Regions from separate parts of the Priestia sp. FW507-14D1A genome, predicted to be linked through region 3. Evidence: riboswitches for the same ligand, from Rfam matches in the RefSeq annotation. Region 3 holds a riboswitch; each other region holds the start of a gene.
What was found. A riboswitch is a leader RNA that binds a small molecule or an ion and turns the genes downstream of it on or off. The one in region 3 is predicted to bind cyclic di-AMP.
Positions count from the first base shown of each region.

Region 1: it holds a riboswitch for cyclic di-AMP, as region 3 does, so the genes downstream of both, AC3WJG_RS04490 (APC family permease) here and kdpF (K(+)-transporting ATPase subunit F) in region 3, are expected to answer to the same signal.
Region 2: it holds a riboswitch for cyclic di-AMP, as region 3 does, so the genes downstream of both, AC3WJG_RS04215 (dicarboxylate/amino acid:cation symporter) here and kdpF (K(+)-transporting ATPase subunit F) in region 3, are expected to answer to the same signal.
Region 4: it holds a riboswitch for cyclic di-AMP, as region 3 does, so the genes downstream of both, AC3WJG_RS03545 (potassium channel family protein) here and kdpF (K(+)-transporting ATPase subunit F) in region 3, are expected to answer to the same signal.

Region 1 covers NZ_JBYSWQ010000001.1:773,574-779,501, forward strand. The annotation lists gene AC3WJG_RS04485 (cation diffusion facilitator family transporter) at 1-390, opposite strand, end outside; gene AC3WJG_RS04490 (APC family permease) at 500-2,326, opposite strand; cyclic di-AMP (ydaO/yuaA leader) riboswitch at 2,489-2,628, opposite strand; gene AC3WJG_RS04495 (N-acetylmuramoyl-L-alanine amidase) at 2,820-3,854, opposite strand; gene AC3WJG_RS04500 (hypothetical protein) at 4,019-4,153, opposite strand; gene glnA (type I glutamate--ammonia ligase) at 4,776-5,928, opposite strand, start outside.
Region 2 covers NZ_JBYSWQ010000001.1:716,369-722,296, reverse strand. The annotation lists gene AC3WJG_RS04220 (NAD(P)/FAD-dependent oxidoreductase) at 191-1,660, shown strand; cyclic di-AMP (ydaO/yuaA leader) riboswitch at 2,263-2,417, shown strand; gene AC3WJG_RS04215 (dicarboxylate/amino acid:cation symporter) at 2,598-3,833, shown strand; gene AC3WJG_RS04210 (aspartate aminotransferase family protein) at 3,942-5,291, shown strand; gene AC3WJG_RS04205 (CoA transferase subunit A) at 5,292-5,928, shown strand, end outside.
Region 3 covers NZ_JBYSWQ010000007.1:68,161-74,088, reverse strand. The annotation lists gene kdpB (potassium-transporting ATPase subunit KdpB) at 1-165, opposite strand, end outside; gene kdpA (potassium-transporting ATPase subunit KdpA) at 187-1,848, opposite strand; gene kdpF (K(+)-transporting ATPase subunit F) at 1,873-1,953, opposite strand; cyclic di-AMP (ydaO/yuaA leader) riboswitch at 2,324-2,466, opposite strand; gene AC3WJG_RS21545 (hypothetical protein) at 2,482-2,619, opposite strand; cyclic di-AMP (ydaO/yuaA leader) riboswitch at 2,692-2,834, opposite strand; gene murG (undecaprenyldiphospho-muramoylpentapeptide beta-N-acetylglucosaminyltransferase) at 2,992-4,059, opposite strand; gene AC3WJG_RS21535 (CHY zinc finger protein) at 4,237-4,572, shown strand; gene AC3WJG_RS21530 (ArsR/SmtB family transcription factor) at 4,592-4,906, opposite strand; gene AC3WJG_RS21525 (putative quinol monooxygenase) at 5,111-5,395, shown strand; gene nfsA (oxygen-insensitive NADPH nitroreductase) at 5,425-5,928, shown strand, end outside.
Region 4 covers NZ_JBYSWQ010000001.1:592,383-598,310, forward strand. The annotation lists gene AC3WJG_RS03540 (TrkH family potassium uptake protein) at 1-1,122, opposite strand, end outside; gene AC3WJG_RS03545 (potassium channel family protein) at 1,126-1,785, opposite strand; cyclic di-AMP (ydaO/yuaA leader) riboswitch at 1,910-2,054, opposite strand; gene AC3WJG_RS03550 (carboxymuconolactone decarboxylase family protein) at 2,170-2,628, opposite strand; gene AC3WJG_RS03555 (Lrp/AsnC family transcriptional regulator) at 2,749-3,204, shown strand; gene AC3WJG_RS03560 (peptidyl-prolyl cis-trans isomerase) at 3,484-4,386, opposite strand; gene AC3WJG_RS03565 (S1C family serine protease) at 4,383-5,657, opposite strand; gene AC3WJG_RS03570 (response regulator transcription factor) at 5,880-5,928, shown strand, end outside.

The DNA of each region.
Region 1 (5,928 bases), on a different contig from region 3:
CTCAAGCAATACCGAGATGCCAAGTACTGCAATATTTAAAATAAAGCCTGAAGACTTCGTTGGATGAAGAATATGGTGATATCCTTCTTTAATCGTTTCAAACGCCATAATCCCTACTACAAGAACCGCTCCTAATAGAACAAGATTAACCAATCGGCCGAAACCATTTGGAAATCGTTTGGTCGGGGCTTTTTTACTTAATGCCGAACCTATAAAGACAAAAAACTGATTAGCTGCATCTCCTAAGCTGTGCATCGTTTCAGCAAACATTGCTACATTCCCTGTTAAAGCGAATGCAACCCCTTTAATAATGGAAATAATGGTATTCACTATAGCGGCCATGATGGCCGATTTATTTCCCTTTCGCAACAATTTAATTAATTCACTCATACAATCCCTCCGTTTGCGCCTTTGATGAGATTCGATTACGGTTAGTGTATGTGAATTTAAAAATTAAAAACCTCCAACATCTAAGTTGGAGGTTTTTAGTCATGTTTCATTATTTTTTAAAACGATACGGTACAGTTGTAACGATTACGTTTTTACGGTAAAGCAAATGTGCTTTTAACAGTAGGCTGGACTGATTGTGAAGGATATTTTGCCAGCTTTTTTTCGTAATGAATTGCGGAATAACGACCGTAATAGCCATATTGTTTTCCCGCGCTTTTTCCTCAGCCATATCGATGAATCGAAACAGCGGCCGCACTAAGCTGCGGTATTGAGAATGAAACGTAACAATACGAATATCGGGCTGCCACTTCTCCCACTTCTCTTCCATTCTCTTTTCGCTTTCTCGATCAAAGGCCACATGCACTGCAATAACGGTATCACCAATCGTTCTTGCATAATTTAATGAATTTTCTACTACCTTTGTCATTCCTGCTACAGGAACAATGACCACACTTCCTTCAAGCTTTCCAATCTTTTCTCCTTGCTTAATGCGAAGCTGTTCTCCTACCGCTTCATAATGCGTATGAATGCGATGAAAAATATAGACAATAACCGGCAAGAAAATGAGCACGGACCATACTTGTGAAAACTTCGTTGTAAACAAAATGATTAGCACCGTTAAAGTAATGAGGGCACCAATTAAGTTAATGGTTAGCTTCCCTTGCCAGCCGGCCGGCTTTTCTCTAAGCCATTTGACAATCATTCCTGTTTGAGAAAGCGTAAATGGAATAAACACCCCGACTGCATAAAGAGGAATTAATTGTTCAGTCGCTCCTTTAAAAGCTACGATTAAGACAATAGAAGCAATTCCAAGGGTCACAATTCCATTTGAATAGCCTAGTCGATCGCCACGAATTTGAAACATTCTTGGCATGTATTTATCAGACGATAAGTTGACAGCCAGCAAAGGGAAAGCAGAAAAGCCCGTGTTCGCCGCTAGCACTAGAATTAGAGCTGTTGTGCCTTGAATAAAATAATAAAATCCATTTCGTCCAAACACACTCGATGCAATTTGTGATACAACCGTTTCATCTGCTTTTGGAGAAATGCCAAGCCAATAAGCTAAAAACGTGATGCCAGAAAATAAAACGGCTAAAATACCGCCCATCAGCATTAGTGTATGAACAGCATTTTTTGCACCTGGCTCTTTGAAGTTAGGCACTGCATTTGAAATGGCTTCTACACCAGTCAATGCCGAACAGCCTGACGAAAAAGCTTTTAATAATAAAAACAAACTAATACCTGGCACTACTGTACCGAGAGAGGGATGAAGCTCAGGTGAAACTTGACCTGTCGCTATTTTAAACAAGCCTACCGCTATTAACAAAATAAGACCAATAACAAATAAATAAACCGGATAAGCTAATACAGAAGCGGATTCTGTTACCCCGCGTAAATTTAAGACTGTAATAAAAATCACCAGCAAACACGCAATTACTACATTGTAATGATGCAGCGTTGGAAAAGCCGAAGTTAAAGCATCGGTTCCTGCTGAAACACTCACAGCAACTGTTAAAATATAATCCACCAACAGTGATCCTCCAGCGATAAGCCCAGGATTTTCTCCTAAATTGGTTTTGGAAACAACATAAGCTCCTCCGCCTTGCGGATACGCATAAATAATTTGACGGTATGAAAGAATTAAAGCCGTCAGCAGCACCAATACCCCAATCGCAATTGGAATTGAATACCAATAAGCAAGGACGCCTACTGTTGCAAGTACAATCAAAATTTGTTCTGTTCCATAAGCTACTGAAGATAAAGCATCTGATGATAAAATAGCCAGTGCTTTAAGCTTACTAAGCTTTTGATCGCCTAACTCTTTTGTTTTGAGCGGCTTTCCAATCAATAATCTTTTGAGAACTGAATAGTTCACGTAATTTCCCTCCGATGATTGCTTAGCTACTATCGATCGTCCGTTGCTAAGCTCCGTTACAAGTTCATGAATAAGTGATATTATTCCTAAAAAATACCTTTTTATGTTAAAAAAGCGCACAAAAAAAACACTAAGGGTTCTCAGCGTTTTTACACAGCTTAAACCTCCTCTCCAAAACGCTTATGGGGTTAGCTGTCGGATTCGGGCTATGAGAGTAGCCCTACCTTTTAAAAGGATTCACCCCAAGTGACAATGCACAAATTTGGGTCCCCCACTTCTGACGAATTAAGCGATAACAGGTCAATATAATTTTCGGTTAAAGAGTATGATCGATAACATGTTTCTTTCATAACTATCCTTTGTTCTTAGATAATATACTCCCGTACAAATGGTTTGTAAAGCATTATTTTACGTAAACCATAAAATAGTGCTTAAGGCGCTTTTAACAGAAAAACAAAAGGCCTTCTGCCCGCTTACAGAAGACCTTTTTGCGTTAACTTTTTGCTTTTAAAACGGCTGCTAGCTTGTTTTTCGTTTGAGGACCATAAATGCCATCTACATCATAAGGAAGATACACAAGCTGAAAACGTCTGACTGCATCTTTCGTTTGAACTCCATATATTCCGTCTAATGACCCTACTTTAAAATTAACCGCGTTTAATGCTCTTTGAAGCTGTTTCACAGCTTCTCCAGAATCGCCTTGTTTTAAAATTCCATTAGGAAGTGGATATTGTTCAGAAGGTGGTGTTGGAGATGGTGTTGGTGAAGTTCCTGAAGGAATAACGATTGTTTTTCCAACCTGCAGTGTTAACGGATCAGAAAGCCCTGTATTCGCTTCTTGAAGCGCCTGTACTGTTATGCTGTACTTCTGTGCAATACTGTAAAGCGTATCTCCTTGCTTGATCGTATACGTTTTTGTACCCGGTTCAGAAGGTGATGGATTTGGTGTTGGTGTTGGATTTGGGTTTGGAACTGCGCGACGAGGTAAATTTAAATAGACGGCAATTCCTTTTGCATACGATTCACCCATGCTTTTTAAAAAAGCTTCATTTTGAAGAAGTGCTGCATCTGTACTGTTATCAATAAAAGCTATTTCAGTGAGTACTGCGGGCATATTTGTTAAGCGAAGCACCGCGTAATTGGCTGATTTCCGACCGCGATTCGGGTGATTATACGACAGCAGCGCTGGCTGTACTTGGCCGTGGACAATCGATTGAAACGTTTTACTGGCATTGCTAGCGCTTCTATAAACATAATCTTCGTACCCTGTTCCTCCACCGGCATTTACGTGAATAGACATAAATGCATCTGCGCCCCACGAATTAGCTTGAGAAGCGCGCTGAGATAACGATAAAAAAACATCTGTGGTACGAGTGGTTTTAATTGTAAAATCACTGTACGTGCTATTTAAATAGCTTATTAAATATTGTTGGATTTTTAAAACTAAGTTTTTTTCATACAGTCCGTTTGCTCCAACCGCTCCTGCATCTGCCCCACCATGTCCTGCATCAAGATAGATTTTTTTCATATTACTTGTCCCTCCTTATTTTTAACATATGCATGGGGGAAAAAAGTGCTACGTATACTAGCCTACTTAGTGAAAAATTACTAAAAAAGGAGATTAAGACATAACGAAATCACTTCAACCTAAAAACGAACAAATGGGATAAATGCGCTAGTATGGATGGCTTGTTACATCGCTGTTGATTTCCGTGCAAGGCTTCGCTTTTCGCGGGCGGCTGGTGAGCCTCCTCGTCGCGTGCGCTCCTGCGGGGTCTCACCTATTCCGCTTTTCCCGCAGGAGTCTTCGCCTTTCCCTCCAATCAACTGCTAGAAGCAACTAAATAGATGAAATCTACGTTCACCCTACCAATAAAAAAATCCGCACAATTCATCGTGCGGATCTTCTCTCCCCCCTAACATATTTTTGGTCCAGATTCTATTCTGGTTGATTAAAGTATAGATCAAGAGGGTCTATTATTTATAACGTTAAGACCTATTTAAAAAGCAGAACGCCTATAACAATGAGAATAATCCAAATTGGAATGCTTATTAATATGCCTATTACTAAACCTTTGAAAAAATTTCCTTCTTGCATTTTTATTCCATTCCTCTCCAACAGTATTTTCTAATGATACTACGACTGGCTGAAAATTCTCTGAAGTTATACTGAAGTGCAGAGTGAACACATAAACAATCTCTCTATCTGTTATACACTACTTTTACATATAGATTCAATGAGACAAAAAGCTTATCCTTTTTAATTCATATAACTAAATTCTTTCCTGTATCTAACAAAACAATAAAAAGCCTCCCGTAAATTGTACGACAGGCAGCTATACTTATTTTATGAACAGTTTAGTTCAATATTTAATATGCGCAATGTTATTCATTTTGAAAACAAAAAAGTCCGAGAGAACGTATAAACGATCTCTCGGACTTTTAAGAATTAATATTGGCTCATGTATTGGTCACGTTCCCAAGGATGAACTTGTGTACGGAACATATCCCATTCGATTTCTTTCGCTTCAACGAAGTGCTCTGCTAAGTGTTCACCTAATGCAGAAACCATAACTTCGTTTGATTGGAAGCTATCTAAAGCTTGAGCTAATGTTGCAGGTAAATCTACGATACCTTCTTCAACACGCTCTTCTTTTGTCATTACATAGATATTACGATCGATAGGTTTTGGAGCTTCAAGGTTGTTCTTGATTCCATCTAAACCAGCTTTTAATAGAACAGCCATTGCTAAATATGGATTAGCAGCTGGGTCTACGCTACGTACCTCAACACGAGTTCCTACGCCGCGAGAAGCTGGGATACGGATTAATGGGCTACGGTTACGAGCAGACCATGCAACATAACAAGGAGCCTCATATCCAGGCACTAGACGCTTATAAGAGTTTACAGTAGGATTTGTTACTGCTGTAAAGCTGTGTGCGTGCTTGATGATACCTGCGATAAATTGACGAGCAGTATCACTTAGCTCTAGATTACCGTTTTCATCATAAAATGCGTTTTGACCATCTTTAAATAATGAAACGTTACAGTGCATACCTGAACCATTCACACCAAATAATGGTTTTGGCATAAATGTAGCATGTAAGCCATGTTTACGTGCAATTGTTTTTACAACAAGTTTGAACGTTTGGATATCATCACAAGCTTTTAATGCAGCAGCATATTTGAAGTCAATCTCGTGTTGTCCAGGAGCTACCTCATGGTGAGATGCTTCAATTTCAAAGCCCATTTCTTCAAGCTCTAATACGATGTCACGACGGCAGTTTTCACCAAGGTCAGTTGGCGCTAAGTCGAAGTAGCCACCTTTATCATTTAATTCTAATGTAGGTTCGCCTTTTTCGTCTAATTTGAATAAGAAGAACTCTGGCTCAGGTCCAAGGTTAAAATCAGTAAATCCTAACTCTTCCATCTCTTTTAACACACGTTTTAAGTTATTACGTGGATCGCCATCAAACGGAGTTCTATCTGCATTGTAGATGTCACAAATAAAACGTGCTACTTTACCTTTTTCAGATGTCCAAGGGAAAATAACAAATGTATCAATGTCCGGGAATAGGTACATATCTGATTCTTCAATACGT
Region 2 (5,928 bases), on a different contig from region 3:
TTTGATCGAAATAAAAGCGAATGTTTTTTTATTTTTTTATTTTAATGTTCGTGTATATTGTTGACTAAAGGGTTTGTTTTTGATATATTATCAAATGGCTAGAAAATAACCGAATGATAATAAAAAAAGAAAATTCGGTCAATAACTTTTATCTTTTACCCGAAGAAAAAAGATGATGGGAGAATGTACAATGAACTCAAATTATGATGTTATTGTGGTAGGGGCAGGACCCGCTGGGATTTTTACTTGCTATGAGTTAACGTTAAAATTACCGGAAGCAACTATTTTATTAATCGATAAAGGACACGATATCTATCGACGTAATTGTCCGATTCTTCAGAAAAAAATTGAAAAATGTCCGCCTGCGGTTGGCAAAAAAGAGTTTGCTGGCTGTTTGCCTGCTTGTTCTATCACAAATGGTTTCGGTGGAGCCGGCGCATATTCAGATGGAAAATTTAATATCACAAGTGAATTTGGAGGCTGGATGACGGATTATCTGTCTGAATCACAGGTGGTAGATTTAATTAAATACGTGGATGAAATTAATTTAAAACACGGAGCAACCGATACGATTACGGATCCGTTAACTGATAAAGTTCGTGAAATTGAAAAACGCGGATACGCAGCAGGATTAAAGCTATTGCGTGCCCAAGTGCGTCATTTAGGAACAGAGCAAAATTTAGAAATTTTAAAAAGCATTTATGAATATTTAAAAGAAAAAATTGATATGCAGTATAAAACGGAAGTAGCCGATTTAATAACAGAAAAAGAAGATGGTCAGCATATCGTGCGCGGTATTGAATTGAAAAATGGTGAAAGAATTACGGCTGATAAAGTGGTGGTTTCACCAGGTCGAGACGGCTCGAAGTGGATGAGCGACTTACTAAAAAAACGTCGTTTAAAAATGATTAACAATCAAGTGGACATCGGCGTTCGAGTAGAAACATCCAACGTTGTTATGGAAGAAATCAACAAGCACTTGTACGAAGGGAAATTCATTTACAATACGTCCGTAGGTACAAGAGTTAGAACGTTTTGCAGCAATCCTTCAGGACATGTGGTAGTAGAGAATCATTCAGGTATTATGTTAGCAAATGGACACGCATACAAAGATCCGAAGCTTGGAAGTCAAAATACGAACTTTGCGCTGCTTGTTTCTCATAAATTTTCGGATCCATTTGATCAGCCGAACGAATATGCGCACGAAGTATCAAGATTAGCTAATATGCTGTCAAACGGGGGCTTAGTTGTTCAAAAGTATGGAGATATTTTAAAGGGCCGTCGTTCAACAGCGACTCGAATTAAAGAGGGCTTTTTAGAACCAACGTTAAAAGAAGCTGTACCGGGTGACTTAGGCTTAGTGCTTCCTTACAATACGATGAAAAGCTTAATTGAAATGACAGAAGCACTGGATCATGTAACGCCTGGGTTAGCATCTGAACATACGCTGTTTTACGGTGTGGAAGCGAAATTTTACTCAGCCCGTCCGAAGTTAAATGATAAGTTTGAAACTGAAATTTCCGGTTTATACGTGGGAGGAGACGGAGCTGGTATTACGCGAGGACTCGCGCAGGCAAGTGCGTGCGGTGTGTGGGTAGCGCGTGACATTGTTGAAAAATTAAAGAATCGTAAAGCAAGTTCTGAACCTGTTACTGTATAAAAAAAGAGGCCGTCACGGCCTCTTTTTTTATATGTGTTAAATAACGAAAGCGAATAAGTAAAAAGTAAAGAACTTATACCCCTCCAACTCCGATAGTTTTATATGATAATTACTCGCTCTTTTTTAAAAGGTATTACGGCATCCATATTTCTATCGTGAGCAGAATTAAATAGAATAAGGCGAATTGACAATGTCCATTTATTTCTATCAACAAATTCAGTGAAATTTCAGAGAATTTATATCAAGCAATACAAGGATAAAATCAACAGTTGGAAAGAGTTATTTTTTGTTGAGTAAAATATTTATGAAAGCAGTAAAGTACGCGGATATTAGAATAATTATGCAAATTTATGAATGTGATTTAATGAAAAGAAAGTTCACTTTACAAACTATTTTTTGAATTAATTTTTTATCCATTAGATTTTAAGTCTTGTTAAATAACTGTTTGTGGTTTATTGGAATATGATGTAAATATTTTAAAATATAACAATGCTCAACTTTTTATGATAAAATCCTGCATTATTTTTGAATAAAAACTTGACAGAAACATATAAAATGAATTTTAATTAAAGTAAGAATTATTATCATGCAAAAATATTAAAGAAAATTATTTGCTTAATCTCTTTTGTTTTATAAGAGAACGGGGGACCCATATTTGTGCGTAGTGTACTTGGGGTGAATCTTGAATAAATCAAGTAGGGTAACTCACGTACCCGAATCCGACAGCTAACTCCGTAAGCATTCAGTGAGGGAATAACAGGTCTATGAAACCATGATATTCTCATGGTTTTTTGTATAGATAAAAATATTCTTAAACTATTAATCTGAAAATTTTTAATATATTGTATATTTTGAGTGTTACCGCTCTCAATGCATGGTAAAATAAGTATGGTAGTTAGAATCATTCTAATATAATTTATTTACGGGAGGTAAATCTATGAAGCTATCGACAAAGATTATTATCGCGCTAATTGCTGGTGCTGTTGTGGGAGTGTTGATCAATGCTTTTGCTCCAAGTGCTTTTGCTCCGCTGGACAAGTACTTGTTTACACCGCTTGGCCAAATTTTCTTAAGCTTAATTAAAATGCTTGTTGTACCAATTGTGTTTTTCTCTATCACGTTAGGTGTAGCAGGTTTAGGAGATCCTAAAAAACTAGGAAGAATCGGGGCTAAAACAGTTTCCTACTTCCTAGTTACAACAACCGTTGCTATTATTATTGGTTTAATTTTAGCGTATGCAATTAAACCGGGTACGTTTGGATCTTTTGATACAAAAAACGCTTCTTTTGAAGCCGAAAAAGCACCGCCGGTTGGAGAGACATTCTTAAATATGATTCCAGTCAACCCAATCCAAGCGATGGCTGAAGGGAATATGCTTCAACTTATCGTTTTCTCTATCTTTATCGGTTTTGGTATTACGATGCTTGGAAATAAAACAAAAGGGCTTTACAATTTACTTGAGCAAGGCAATGAATTGATGATGTATCTTGTAAATCTAGTGATGAAGTTTGCTCCTTACGGAACATTTGGACTTCTTGCAACCGCGGTTGGAAGTCAAGGCTGGGAGGCAATTAAAGCGATGGGGCTGTACATGATTGTAGTCGTGCTCGCACTGTTTATCCATTCGATTGTAACATATGGAGGATCAGTCGCTCTTATGGCGAGACGTAACCCTATTGAATTTTTTAAAGGTTTTGCTCCTGCGATGACAGTTGGATTCAGTACATCGAGCAGTAATGCAACGCTTCCGATTTCAATGAATGTGGCTCAAAAAAACCTTCGTGTCCCGGAGTCCATCAGCAGTTTTGTTCAGCCGTTAGGTGCTACCATTAACATGGACGGGACGGCAATTATGCAAGGTGTAGCGACTATTTTTATTGCACAAGTATACGGTGTTGACCTGTCGCTGGGTGCTCTTGTGACGGTTGTATTGACAGCGGTGCTTGCTAGTATTGGTACAGCAGGTGTGCCGGGAGTTGGTCTCATTATGCTAGCAATGGTATTGAGTTCGGTTGGCTTGCCTGTAGCAGGTATCGGATTGATTATTGGAATTGATCGCTTGCTTGACATGCTTCGTACATCTGTAAATATTACGGGAGACGCTGCGTGTGCCGTTATTGTGGCTGAGTCAGAAGCAAAGCGTATCGATAAATCTGTAACGCAATCAGCTTAATAAGCGTAAAAGCTCTAGCTATATGCTAGGGCTTTTTTTATTGGCAAGAAACTCTTCGTTTCAGCATACAGTTTAATAAGAGTGTATGTTTGAAAGGAGAGTGCGGAAATGAATAAAACTCATGTAATAAAGCCGCTGCTCGACGACGACTACCCGGTTATTTCATATGGAAAAGGAATTTATTTGTACGACCAAGATGGAAAAAGGTACATAGATGCTTCGTCGGGGGCAGTTACAGCAAGTATCGGACACGGCGTAAAAGAAATTATTGATGCGATGACCGATCAGGCACAGAAAGTTGCGTTTGTATATCGGTCGCAGTTTACAAGTGATCCAACAGAAGCCTTAGCTAAGAAACTATGTGAATTAAGCAGCAATCATTTCCAGTGGAGCTTTTTTGTTAACAGCGGGACAGAAGCGACTGAAACGGCTATGAAAACGGCCATTCAGCATTTTCAAGAGCAAGGAAAGCCAACCAAAACAAAGGTTTTGTCACGCTGGATGAGCTATCACGGTATTACAATAGGAGCTCTGTCTATGTCAGGGCACGTTGGAAGACGAAAACGCTTTTCGTCTTTGCTTGAAGATTATCCTTCGGTTTCGCCTCCTTATTGCTATCGATGTCCGTTTCATCAAACCTATCCATCCTGTAATCTTGCTTGTGCACACGAATTGGAAACAGTTATCAAACGAACCGGCCCTGAACATATTGCTGCTTTTATTACCGAGCCCATTGTAGGAGCAGCCGGAGCAGCCCTTACACCTCCTCCTGGCTATTATGAAGTGATAAGAGAAATTTGTGATAAATATGATGTGTTATGGATTGCGGATGAAGTCATGACGGGAGTTGGGCGTACAGGCGTGATGTTTGCATATGAGCACTGGGGAGTTAAACCAGACATTATGACGCTTGGAAAAGGAGTGGGAGCAGGATATACACCAATAGCCGTTACGTTAGCTAGCAGCAAAACGATTGAACCTATTATGAACGGATCCAAATTAATTATGAGCGGACATACGCTAAGCGCTAATCCGCTGTCATCCGCTGTAGGGATAGCTGTTTTAAGCTATATTGAAAAGCATGATCTTGTTCAAGAAGCAGCGCTGAAAGGAGACTATTTAGTAGGGAAATTGAAGAAACTTCAGCTTCTTTACCCTATCATTGGGGACATACGTGGTAAAGGCTTATTAGTTGGTCTTGAGCTTGTGCAAAATCCAAAAACGAAGGAGCCTTTTTCATCCTCTGAAAATATGACGGCGCGCGTAATAAGTAAAGCCCAAAAAAATGGTCTTCTCCTTTATCCTTCGCAAGCAGGAACAGACGGAGTCGAAGGAGACGGTATTATTATTGCGCCACCATTTACGATTACTCATCGTCAACTTGATGAAGCGGTCGATCTGCTTTCGAAAACATTGCATGAAGTGCAAAATGAAAAACAGGGAAATGAGGTGGAATGAGTGACAAAGGTCGAAAACTCATTTCAAAAGATTACAACTGTGGAACAAGCGATTGAATACGTGGATCATGCTGCTACGCTGATGATAGGAGGGTTTGGAGGAGTAGGCAGCCCGCCTTCTCTCATTGACGGTCTTATTGAAAGCGGAAAATCAAATTTTACATTGATATGTAATGATTCAGGCTTTCCTCATATTGGTGCGGGAAAATTGGTAAGCCAAGGAAGAATTCAAAAGCTGATCGCTTCTCATATTGGATCGAACCCAGTGGCTGGAACGCTGATGACAGAAGAAAAGCTGAAAGTTGAGTTTTCTCCTCAAGGAACGCTTGCTGAACGGATTCGAGCGGGAGGAGTTGGACTCGGAGGAGTACTGATTGATGTAGGAATTGAAAACGACATTATTCAATTTGGAAAAGAAAAAGTGGAAGTAGACGGCAAGACATTTTTAGTTGAAAAACCACTCACAGCCGATGTAGCTTTTGTATATGCAAAAAAAGCAGATCCATTCGGCAACTTGCTTTATGATAAAAGCGCTCGAAACACTAATCCATTAATGGCTATGGCAGGTCGTATCACTATTGCTGAAGTGGATGAAATTGTTCCTCTTGGGGACATTGACCCAGAGAACGTGATGACGT
Region 3 (5,928 bases):
TACTACGAACATGATAGGGTTTTTTATCATCGTTCTTGGACTTAGCTTGATAAAAGCCTGCTGTACTGATTGAATAAAAATCGATGAAGTTTGTTTATCTACAGCACCTTGAATGTGACTGTTACGATCCAATTCAAGATTATTCGTAAAATTCCGTTTATTCATTATAATCCTCCGCTTTCTTGATTACAGTGTCAAATACTCAGCAACCGGCCCAAGTACAAGCACTGGGAAAAACGTAAGTGCCCCTACAATAACGGTAGTTCCAATTAAAATGCCGCTAAATAAAGACGTATCCGTTTTAAATGTCCCAGGTGTTTCAGGAACAAGCTGCTTAGATGCTAGTGAGCTCGATACCGCCAGCATCGTAATTAGTCCGAAATAGCGTCCAATATACATAACAATTCCCGTAGAAATGTTCCAAAACGGAGTTGCGTCACCGAGTCCTTCAAAACCAGAGCCATTGTTTGCTGCTGATGATGTAAATTCATACAGTGCCTGGCTTAACCCGTGAAAGCCTGGGTTTGATATACCTTCTATTCCTAAATGAGTAGTTAGCGCTACGGCTGTTCCTCCTAAAATTAGCAGCGGCTGCAGAATAAGCGTCACGGCGATGAGCTTCATTTCTTTTCCTTCAATTTTTTTACCTACGTATTCTGGTGTTCTTCCAACCATTAAACCTGATAAAAATACGGCGATGATGACGTACATCATGACATTCATAAATCCTGCTCCGACACCGCCAAATACGGTATTTAACATCATATTTCCAAGCGTTAACAACCCGGTAAGAGGTGTAAGGGTATCGTGCATGGTGTTGACCGCACCTGTTTCACTTGCTGTCGTCACGATGGCGTAAAGCGTCGACATACCGACACCAAAACGAACTTCTTTGCCTTCCATATAACCGCTCGCTTCATTTAGATGAAAAGCATCAAGTCTTGGATTGCCGCCCCACTCTGTTACAAACGCTGTGCTTAAAATAACGATAAACAGCATACTCATCGCTACAAACAAGATGCGGCCTTGCTTACGCTGTCCGATCATTTTTCCGTACGTAAAAGGAAGTGCTGTTGGCAATAAAAGCATAAGGACAATTTGTAATACATTGCTCAACGCGTTAGGATTTTCAAATGGATGGGCTGAATTAACACCAAAAAATCCCCCTCCGTTGTTGCCTAGCTCTTTAATTGAAAGAAAAGAAGCAACTGGTCCCCTTGCTATTTGCTGTGTTGCCCCTTCTAATGTATGGGCAGTCACCGTTCCGCTTAACGTTTGAGGGACACCTGAAATCATAAATAAAATGCCGGTTATAAAAGCGATAGGAAGTAAAACACGCGTAATTGATTTCACAAAATCAACAAAAAAGTTTCCTATTTCCTTCCCTGCCAACCCGCGAATAAACGCGATTGCTACTGCAAGTGCCGTTGCTGGTGCAGCAAACATCATAAATACAACGGCTGCCATCTGCGAGAAATAGGACAAACCTGATTCACCGCTGTAATGCTGCAAGTTCGTATTTGTCATAAAACTAATGGCCGTGTTAAAAGCAAGGGCCGGATCCATTCCTTTGATGTGGCTTGGGTTAAGCGGCAGTACTCCTTGAAACCGGAAGATAAGATACACCACAAAAATCATAAACGTATTCGCCAAAACGAGAGCAATTGCATATTGCTTCCACGTCTGATTATGCCCTTTAATTCCTGCCGCTTTAAACATCACCGATTCTATCTTTCCTACCAAGCTAGTGTTTTTATCGTTTGAAAACACATTCGCTATATAAATACCTACGGGCTTTGCAATAAGCGCTACAAAAACAAGCAGCAGCGCAACTGATAGTAGAAAAATCCCCACGTTTTATTCCTCCGCTTATTAAAATTGTTCTGGATTTAACAGTACATATACTAAATAAATTAAAACGAGAACTGAAATACCTAGCAAAATGAACGACACGTTCACTTCTCCTCTCTTTCGTCTACTACACGAGACGACCAGCAAATAATTCCGTACATAGCAGCTGTTAATATGACAAGCGTTCCCAGCATGATTATATCCAAGTTGCTCCCTCCTAACTGTTTCTTACCACCAATAATTAAGCGTAGTGACTGTTACCGTGCGTAAAGCATCACGCCCAAGTGAGCTAGCAGCGAAAGGTTATCTTTGATTATTCCTCACGTATTGTTGATCTCGTTTTAAAAGCCCTACTATATCCTCTTTACGGTGCAGACATAAGCTGCTCTCCTATTTTCCCATAAAAAAACCGCAGAAGAGAGTCCTCTTCCGCGGTTTAATGCACGACAAATAAGCCGTGATCGACACGAATTTTTTCACTCCCAAAACGCTTACGGAGTTAGCTGTCGGATTCGGGTTATGGAAGTAACCCTACTCAGTTAAGAGATTCACCCCTAGTACATACGTACAAAATATTGGGTCCCCCGCTCATAATTGATTAAGCGTATATTTATTATTTAATTTTTAGACTTAATTATGGTTTTTACTGCTGCGTTTAATACTTTGATTAGCTAACATAGACAAATAGCGGTTTGCTAGATCAAAAGATTGCTGATCACATATTGCACGATATTCAATCATTTGAATCATTTGCTTAGATAAATGCATGTTAACGCTCCTTTCGCCTATATTTTGAAAGGAACGCGCTATCCGCTTTTATAGAAAACGGCCACGATTACACCATCCTCTCTCTTAACGCTTACGAAGTTAGCTGACGGGTTCGGGTCAAGAAAGTAACCCTACTCAATTATGAGATTCACCCCTAGTAATTGGGTCCTCCGCTCTTTCCCTCTCTTTCAGGAAAGACTCAGCGTTTCACTGTGGAACGTTTCATGAGAGTAATCTTACTCCTGTTAAAATTTACTGTCAACAACATTTTTTGAAATTTTAAAAACTTTATTTTTTGCTGTTTATTCATTATTTTAAAATAATAGATTCAAAGAAAAAAGCGTTCTTATCTCCTCGATAAGAACGCTTTTTTTAGCTCATTTTCTCAATTTCATTTACAAGAATTGAAATGGCATCCGTTTTTGTTGCTTCACGCATTGTACGCTTCATCGTACTTGCCTGCTGCTGAAGCTCATTTACTTCACGCAAAAACACTTCTTTTGTTAACTGTTCTTCTTCCACAACCATACAGTAGCCTTTTTTCTTAAAGGACTGTGCATTTAAAATTTGATCTCCTCGGCTTTGTGCTTTTGACAAAGGAATAATCATCATCGGTTTATGAAGGGCTAAAAACTCAAAGATAGCATTTGATCCGCCGCGTGTAATCACATAATCAGTCGCCGCTAGAACATCTGGAAGCTGTTCATTTACATATTCTAACTGACGGTAGCCCGACTCTTTTTCAAGGCTTGTATCAACATTGCCTTTTCCGCACAGGTGTACAATTTGAAATTTCTTTTGCAGTTCAGGCAAGGACTCTCGAACAATCTCATTGATGCGACGTGCTCCTAAACTTCCGCCCATAATGGTTAAAATTGGGCGCTTATCATAAAAGCGAAGCCAGCTTTCCCCGTTCGCTGCGCTTCCGCTAAATAATTCTTTTCGAATAGGTGAACCAACAACCTGCACTTTTTCTTTTGGAAAATAGTTTGCCGCTTCATCAAAAGAAGTGAAAATTTTAGTGGCAAATTTCTGCGCAATTTTATTTGCCAGTCCCGGTGTTAAATCACTTTCATGAATGAACACGGGAATGTTTAGCGATTTAGCAGCCATTACAACAGGGACTGTGACAAAACCGCCTTTTGAAAACACAAGAGAAGGCTTTAACTTTTTCAGCACGCGACGTGCATCGCCAACTCCTTTTGCTACTCGAAATACATCTTTTACATTTTCCATATCTACGTATCGACGCAGCTTCCCGCTTGAAATCGCATGATATGGAACGTTTAATTTTGTAATTAATTCTTTCTCAATACCATTGTGAGAACCGACATAATGGATATCCCATTTTTCACTGTCTAATTCTTTCATAATGGCAATGTTTGGTGTTACGTGTCCAGCTGTTCCGCCTCCGGTAAAAACGATAACTTGCTTACTCATTTTTTCTTCCTCTCTTTACTTCACTTAATGGATCTGTTTTGACATCAATTTTTATCTGATCTTTTTAGCATGCAATCTGACATGTAAAACGATGGTTTTATTATAGCATTTTTCTTTTTACATATGTATGATAAGGCGTATAAAAGCATGCTATACTTTTCATAGGGAGTGATGATAATGAACAAATCTGCACCTATAGTAAAAGGTGATACGGTGGATTCCGAAACGCGCTGCATGCACTACCGTACGGATAAAGATATTATTGCAATAAAATTTTATTGCTGTAATACATATTATCCATGCTATCAATGTCATAACGGACATGCTGATCATGATATTAAAAGGTGGCCAAAAGCTATGTTTAATGAAAAAGCTATTCTTTGCGGAGTATGTAAACATGAGCTATCCATTCATGAATATTTAACCTGTAACTCGACTTGCCCTCACTGTCGTTCTTCTTTTAATCCCGGATGCAGCCTGCATGGACACATTTATTTTGAACAAAAAAGCTGAACAAAACATTGTTCAGCTTTTAAAATAACTGCTCATCTATATTTATAATGGAAGGAAGCAGACCTGGGAACAATTCCTCAAGTTCTTCTAAACGCAAGGAATAATAGTGCTGCGTACCTTCTATACGTAGTTTGATAATTCCAGCTTCGCGAAGTACTTTAATATGATGTGATAGCGTTGATTTTGATACATTTAATTTTTGATAATACGAACAGGTCTGCTCCTTTCTTGTCGCTAAACACTGTACAATTCGCAGCCGGTTAGGATCACTCAACGCGTGTAAAATAGGCGTTAATTTAATTTCAGATTTCGGTGGTTGATAAGGTTTTCTCATGCTTAAAATATAACACAGCTTCTTTTGTGTATCAATGTTCGATAACTTTCGAACTAAATTCCTTGCACTGTTATTTAATCGGTGTTATAGTTTCATTGTTCGATGATATTCGAACTTATCTTCATTTTAATCATAAATTGAATGAAAGATTAAAAACAAAACAAATAATATAAAGCACCATCATTATTAAAGGAGGAATCACCCATGATTCATTTACAAGCTTCAATGAAAGTTAACCCAGCAAAAAGAGAAGAATTTTTAGAAAACGTACAAGAACTAATTAAGCATTCTTTACAAGAAGAAGGAAACAGCAACTATCAACTATTTGAAGATGCTTTTACACCTAACACATTTATGATGATTGAAGAGTGGAAAAGCGAAGAAGCAATTCAAGCACACAATAAATCAGCTCACTTCCAAAGTTTTGTAGCATTTGCTCAAACTGGTGTACTTGTAGCACCTTTAGATGTAAAAACATTACAAGGTTAATCATAACTTCTTTGAAAGGATGACGCATCATGAATGAAGCAATTCGTACAATTCAAGATCATCGTTCTATCCGTCAGTATACAGACGAAGCAGTAAGTGACGAGCATTTAGATACGATTATTCAATCTGCTCAGTCAGCTGCTTCTTCTATTAATGGACAGCAAGTGACTATTATTAGCGTCCAAGATAAAGAAAAGAAGAAAAAACTTTCAGAGCTTGCCGGCAACCAAGCGTGGATCGACCAAGCTCCTCTATTTTTAATCTTTTGTGCAGATTTTAATCGTGCTAAGATTGCAGCTGAACTTAACGATGCCCCTCTTGGCGTAACCGATGGGCTTGAATCAATCTTAGTCGGAGCAACTGATGCTGGAATTTCTTTAGAAGCCGCAACAGTTGCAGCAGAATCACTCGGTTTAGGTACAGTCCCAATCGGAGGAATTCGCAGAAAGCCGCTAGAAGTCATTGAACTGCTCGATTTACCGGAATACGTATTCCCAGTAAGCGGTCTTGTGGTTGGACATCCGGCAGATCAT
Region 4 (5,928 bases), on a different contig from region 3:
AATTTTTACAAACGGAAGGTTTTCCGAAATATTTAACAGGAAAATAGCCCCAAATACAAACATAATTGAAATCATCGTGATGGCTAGTGCCTTAAACACGTGAAGAGGAAGAAGTCGTCTCTTTAACAGCACAATATCTTCCCGGCTTCGTAAAAATGCCCATACAGAAAAAACAATCACCACAAACGTTGTTAGTTTAATACCGCCTCCTGTTGACGCACTTCCTGCACCAATAAACATTAATAAGACCATTAAAAAGACCGTTGCATCATGCAGGTGAGCTAAATCAATTGTATTAAATCCAGCGGTTCTTGTCGTTACTGCTTGAAAATAAGAAGCCCATACTTTGTCTCCTAATGATAAATTTCCGAGCGTATGCGAATTGCTGTACTCTAAGAAAAAAATAAAAAGCATGGCAATCACATTAATCGCAAACGTGCTGATAATCATAATTTTTGAATGCAACGTTAGTTTTTTATACGATTTTTTCACCCACATATCAGCAAGAACGGTAAACCCTAACCCGCCAATGATGAATAAAAAAGAAATCGTTATGTTAATAATAGGATCTCCAACATACTGTACTAAGTTATCAGACAGTAGTCCAAACCCTGCGTTATTAAAAGCTGAAATTGAATGAAACAAGCTAAAGAACAGCCCCTTAGACCATCCGAATTCCGGAACCCAGCGTATCGCTAAAAAAACAAGTGCAATAAACTCAATTAAAAATGAAAAGATAAACAGCCTTTTAACTAGCAGGACAACTCCGCCGACGCTTGTTTGATTTAATGCCTGCTGAACGAGCATACGCTCTTTAAATCCAATTTTTTTACCTAGCATCATAAAAATCAACACGGCAAATGACATAATGCCAAGACCGCCTATTTGAATTAACAGCATAATGATCGTTTGACCGATGACGGTAAAACGCGTACCTGTATCTACGACGGCTAAGCCGGTCACTGTCATAGCGGAAGTAGATGTAAAAAGGGCGTCTACCCATCGGATTGGCTCAGTAGTAGAAAAAGGCATCATCAATAGAAGAGCACCCATAATAATTCCTCCGCCAAAAATGGAGACAAGCAGCTGCGGAGGGGTGAGTTTAATGATTTGTTTTTTCATGAGTTAAACTCCTTCTTCTTCAAAACGGTTCAAATCGCGGTTATGTCCGATAACAATCAGCATATCTCCTTGTTCAATTATTTCATGCGCGGTAGGCGAAATCACCATTTCCCCGTCTTTTCGCTGAAAGCCAATAATGTTGCAGCCGTACTTGGCACGAATGTTTAAATCAAACAGCGTTTTATTATGAAGTTTCTTAGAGGCGACAATTTCGACAATACTATAATCCTTTGATAATTCAATGTAATCAATGATTTTTTCTGACACTACGTGATGAGCAATACGTTTAGCAATATCACGCTCAGGATGAATGACTTTGTCTGCTCCTATTTTCTCCAGCACTTTTTGATGATACATATTCACTGCTTTTACCCATACTTGCTTAACGCCCATATCTTTTAAAAGCATCGTTGCGAGAACGCTTGCTTCGATATCATCCCCAAACGAAATAAGAGCATGATCAACATTGCGGATACCTAGCCCCTTTAAGCTAGCTTCATCAATCGCGTTTGCTTGCACAACATATGTAGCTGAATTGCTAAATTTATTTACTACCTCCTGATTGCGGTCAATAGCGAGCACATCCACATCCAGATTAGCAAACTCTTCAACCAAACTGCCTCCAAAACGACCTAATCCCAATACAGCAAACTGTTTTTTCATAATGTATTTATTCCTTTCTTCAACTGCTGTGTGTTCTCTTAGCTTATACTTTTTCTAAAAAATTACATCTTTTTCTTAAAAAAAGCGCAAAAAAACACAGGAAGGCTCCTGTGTTTTTTCACACTCTTCCCCCTCAAAACGCTTGCGAAGTTAGCTGTCGGGTTCGGGTTTTAAGAGTAACCCTACCTTTTTAAGGATTCACCCCAGAGCACAATATGTGCGTAAATAATGGGTCCTCCGCTCCGTAATGGATTAAGCGATTTTTATTCAAATATCTATGATCTATTTTTTAGAATAATCGATTCGATTCATGATACGTTTCACTTCACGAAAGCTATCTTACTCCTGTGAATTTTGTCTGTCAAGATATTTTTAGCAAAGACCTCACTTGCGCTGCAAGCTGCAAAAATCATATAAATCTAAACTGACAATCATTTTGTGAAATTGATCAAATAAATTAATAACAGCTAAAAGCTCTAACAGCTGCGTATCACTGTAAAATTTCTTTAATTGATCCATATCAGCATCCGTTAACTCCCTTGGACGCACCCGGTATACATCAATAAATCGAAACAGCAGTCGATCTTTTTCTTCCAGCTCTTTTTCTCTTAACACTTTTTGATTAAGCGTCTCATCGCCTACATATGACATGCTCATACACGTCTCACAGCCGTTAACACCTGCTAGATAAAGCCTTATTTTTTCCTTAGTCTCTTTTTCTACTATATCGCTGTTCCAAAGCGTGTCGTAAAGCTCATCGTATAATCTTTTTACATGCGGAATTAAATTCAATGCTTTTTCAAAATTTGTTCCCTCTTCGTTTGCTAACAAAACTCTTGCCATTTTTTACTCACTCCTTTTTAATTATTATAGTAAGAAAAATGGAAATTTCAGATTACATATAAAACATCTTATCTACTATTACTAATCAAATGAAACGTTAATGAGAAAGAAGGTTTTCAATTGAAAATTGATGAAATTGATTTATCGATTTTGCAGGCGCTGCAGCAAAACAGCCGCCTTTCCTTACGAGAGCTAGGAAAACAAATTAACTTGTCCCCTCCTTCGGTGGCAGAGCGAGTAAGGCAGCTAGAGAGCTTTGGTGTTATAAAAGGGTATACGATTGATATTGATTATGAAAAGCTGCATTTGCCCGTGTCGTGTTTTATTGAAGTAACGATGAAAAACGGAGAGCACGAGCGTTTTAAACGATTTATTTCTCAGTATCCCTACGCTTTATTCTGTGAACGCATCGCCGGGCAAGCCTGCTTTATTACAAAGCTTCAGCTTCCTCACCTGCACGTACTCGAACAATTTATTAACGAAATTACACCTTATGCCAAAACGATTTCACACATCGCCCTTTCTCACGTAGAGATGGTTCCTGCATTATTAAGTCATTTAAAAGACGAAAAGTGATTGAAACGTAACGAAAAAATCCGAACGATTGGATTGATCGTTCGGATTTTCTTTCCACTAAACTACTTTTGTCCCAGCCTCTTTTATTCGTCCAACAGCATAAAAAATAACCCTCCAAAGCTGGAGGGTATAAATTTTCCGAATAATGAAAGTTTTACAACTTCATTTTATCAGGTGCCGACATTTCTGTCTACTTAAAAATGTAAAAGAGCTCTCTATTAATAGAAAGCTCTTTTACCTGCTTGTTTTTTGAAAACAATCAATCTATATAAAAGGAAACTACCTAAGGCTGAACGTCACGTGAAACCTTGGCAGTTGATCCTGGATATACCGGTTGATATGATTCAAAACAAGTTCTTTCATCATTTCTTCTCTGACTTCTAATTCCGTTTTTTTATCTTTTTGTTTTAAAATAAGAATATAATAGACTTTACCCATTTTAATGGGCTCACTACTCTCTCCGATGTGCTGTTTTTTTAAAACATCTATAAAAGAAGGAGATAAACTTGAAAGCTTTAGATTATCAGCATTCTCTATTTTGCTCACTGTCTGGAATTCAGCATATTTTTTTTGAACGCCTTGAAGAGATGTTCCCTTTTGCAGTTCAGCCGCAGCGGCGTCGGCATCATGTAAAGTGGAAAAAGCCAGCTGCGTAAAAGATACGCGCGTCAGATCGTTTTCAATACGTTTATAGTAAGCAGTTAGTTCATCAGACGTAATTTGTTTGCGGAAATATTCTTCTAATTTAAACTCATTCGTTAGCTGGTTGGTTACATCACTGGAACGAATATTTAACACTTCATAACCTTGTTTTCTTGTATCCTCGTCATATGAGCGTTTAATTTGCTTCCACATATCCTCGACTTGTTTTTGTACTTTATCGCTTGTCTTTAGATGTGAAATTAAGATTTTTTGCATAACAAGCTGCCGCAATAACTCTTTGCGGTAGCTTGTATCATTTAGGGGAGCATCTGGATTTAAGAACCCTTCAACGGCTAAAAAACGGTTGAATTCAGCTCCTGTCACCTTGCCTCCCTCATACGCTGCCAGTTCTTTGGCAGAAGATAGCTGACTAATTTCTACAGAAGGAAACATCGTGTTTGAATGCTTCCCTCCGCAGCCGGTTAAAAATCCGAACGCTGTTAATACTGCTAGCAGCAGCTTTAACGGTGTTGAACTCATCCATTGTTATCCTGCTGTTCTGAAAGCTTCAGAGAAATAGTTTGTTTTTTTCCATTTCGATACACGTCTAATTTTACCGTGTCTCCTACTTTGCGTTTTGTGTATAGATATTGACGTAAATCACTGGATGTTTTGACTTCGTTTCCATCGATGGCAACAATCACGTCTTTTGATTGTAAACCTGCATCAGAAGCAGAAGAGAATGGTTCAACCGTCGTTACGACAACTCCTTCAGACGTATCGCTTGTTAGGCCTAGCTGGTTTTGTTTTGTTGCAGCTGAAAGCTGACCTACATCTTGAAGACCTACCCCCATATATGGACGCGTTATTTTCCCATTTTTCATAAGCTGTTCAATCGTCGGCTGCACTTCATCACTTGGAAGAGCAAAGCCGATGCCTTCTACATTGTCTTCTGAAATTTTCATACTGTTGATGCCGACTACTTCACCGGAAGAATTGATCAAGGCACCGCCGCTGTTCCCTGGATTAATCGCCGCATCCGTTTGAATTGCATCTACGTTCCAATTTTCTGAAATAGGGACAGAGCGTTTTGCTGCGCTCACAATACCTTGTGTGACCGTACGAGAAAATTGTTCACCAAGAGGATTTCCGATTGCAAGCACCGTTTCACCCGCTACTAAATCCGATGATTTCCCGAACTTCGCCACTTGTTCAACATTTTTGTCAGACATCTCAAGCACCGCTAAATCCGTTAGCGCGTCAGCTCCGACAATTTTAGCTTTTTCTTTTTGTCCATTTGAAAGTGACACTTCTACTTCGCTTGCGCCGTCAATAACGTGGTTATTGGTCACAACGTATGCTTTTCCATTTTCTTTTTTGAAAATAACACCGGAACCCGTTCCTGCTTCTTGCGTTTGGGTATCTCCAGAAAATGGATTTGTTTGTTGCTGAATATTGTTCACGCCTACAACAGCAGCTGATACTTTATTTACAACTGAAACAAGATCTGACTGATTGACGGTTGTGCTTACTGTTCGAGGCGTTGTGCTCGTTGTTGTTGCCGTTTGAGTCTGCGTTGTTTGATTCGCTGTTTGCGTATCAGCTGAATCCATTAACCCCAGCTGGGGAGCACCGTATAACACAATTCCTCCTCCAAGTACTGCTCCGGCGATAGAAGATGCAATCACTGGAAATAAGCGTCTTCTTGGAGGCTGTGATGATGACGCAGGCTGATACTGATCGTAGCGCTGCTGGCGATTTTCGTATTCTTCTTTTCGTTCTTGCTCTCTTTCATAATCACGTGGATCCATGAAAAACACTCCTTTTAACGTAGCAAATTTTATGTTATCTATACTATAAAATAAAAGTTTGGGATAAGTATCAAAACAATGTGTGAAATTGTGAAAAATTTCTTTATAACAGCAAACACGTAGTATAATAGCGGGTACATAGACCTTTAAAGACACGCGCATAGATGGCGCAATATGCTTTATTTACCTTAATTTTCATATATTCAGAGGAAGGTGTCAAATTTGAGCTTTACACTATATTTAGTAGAGGATGAACAAAATTTAAACGAAG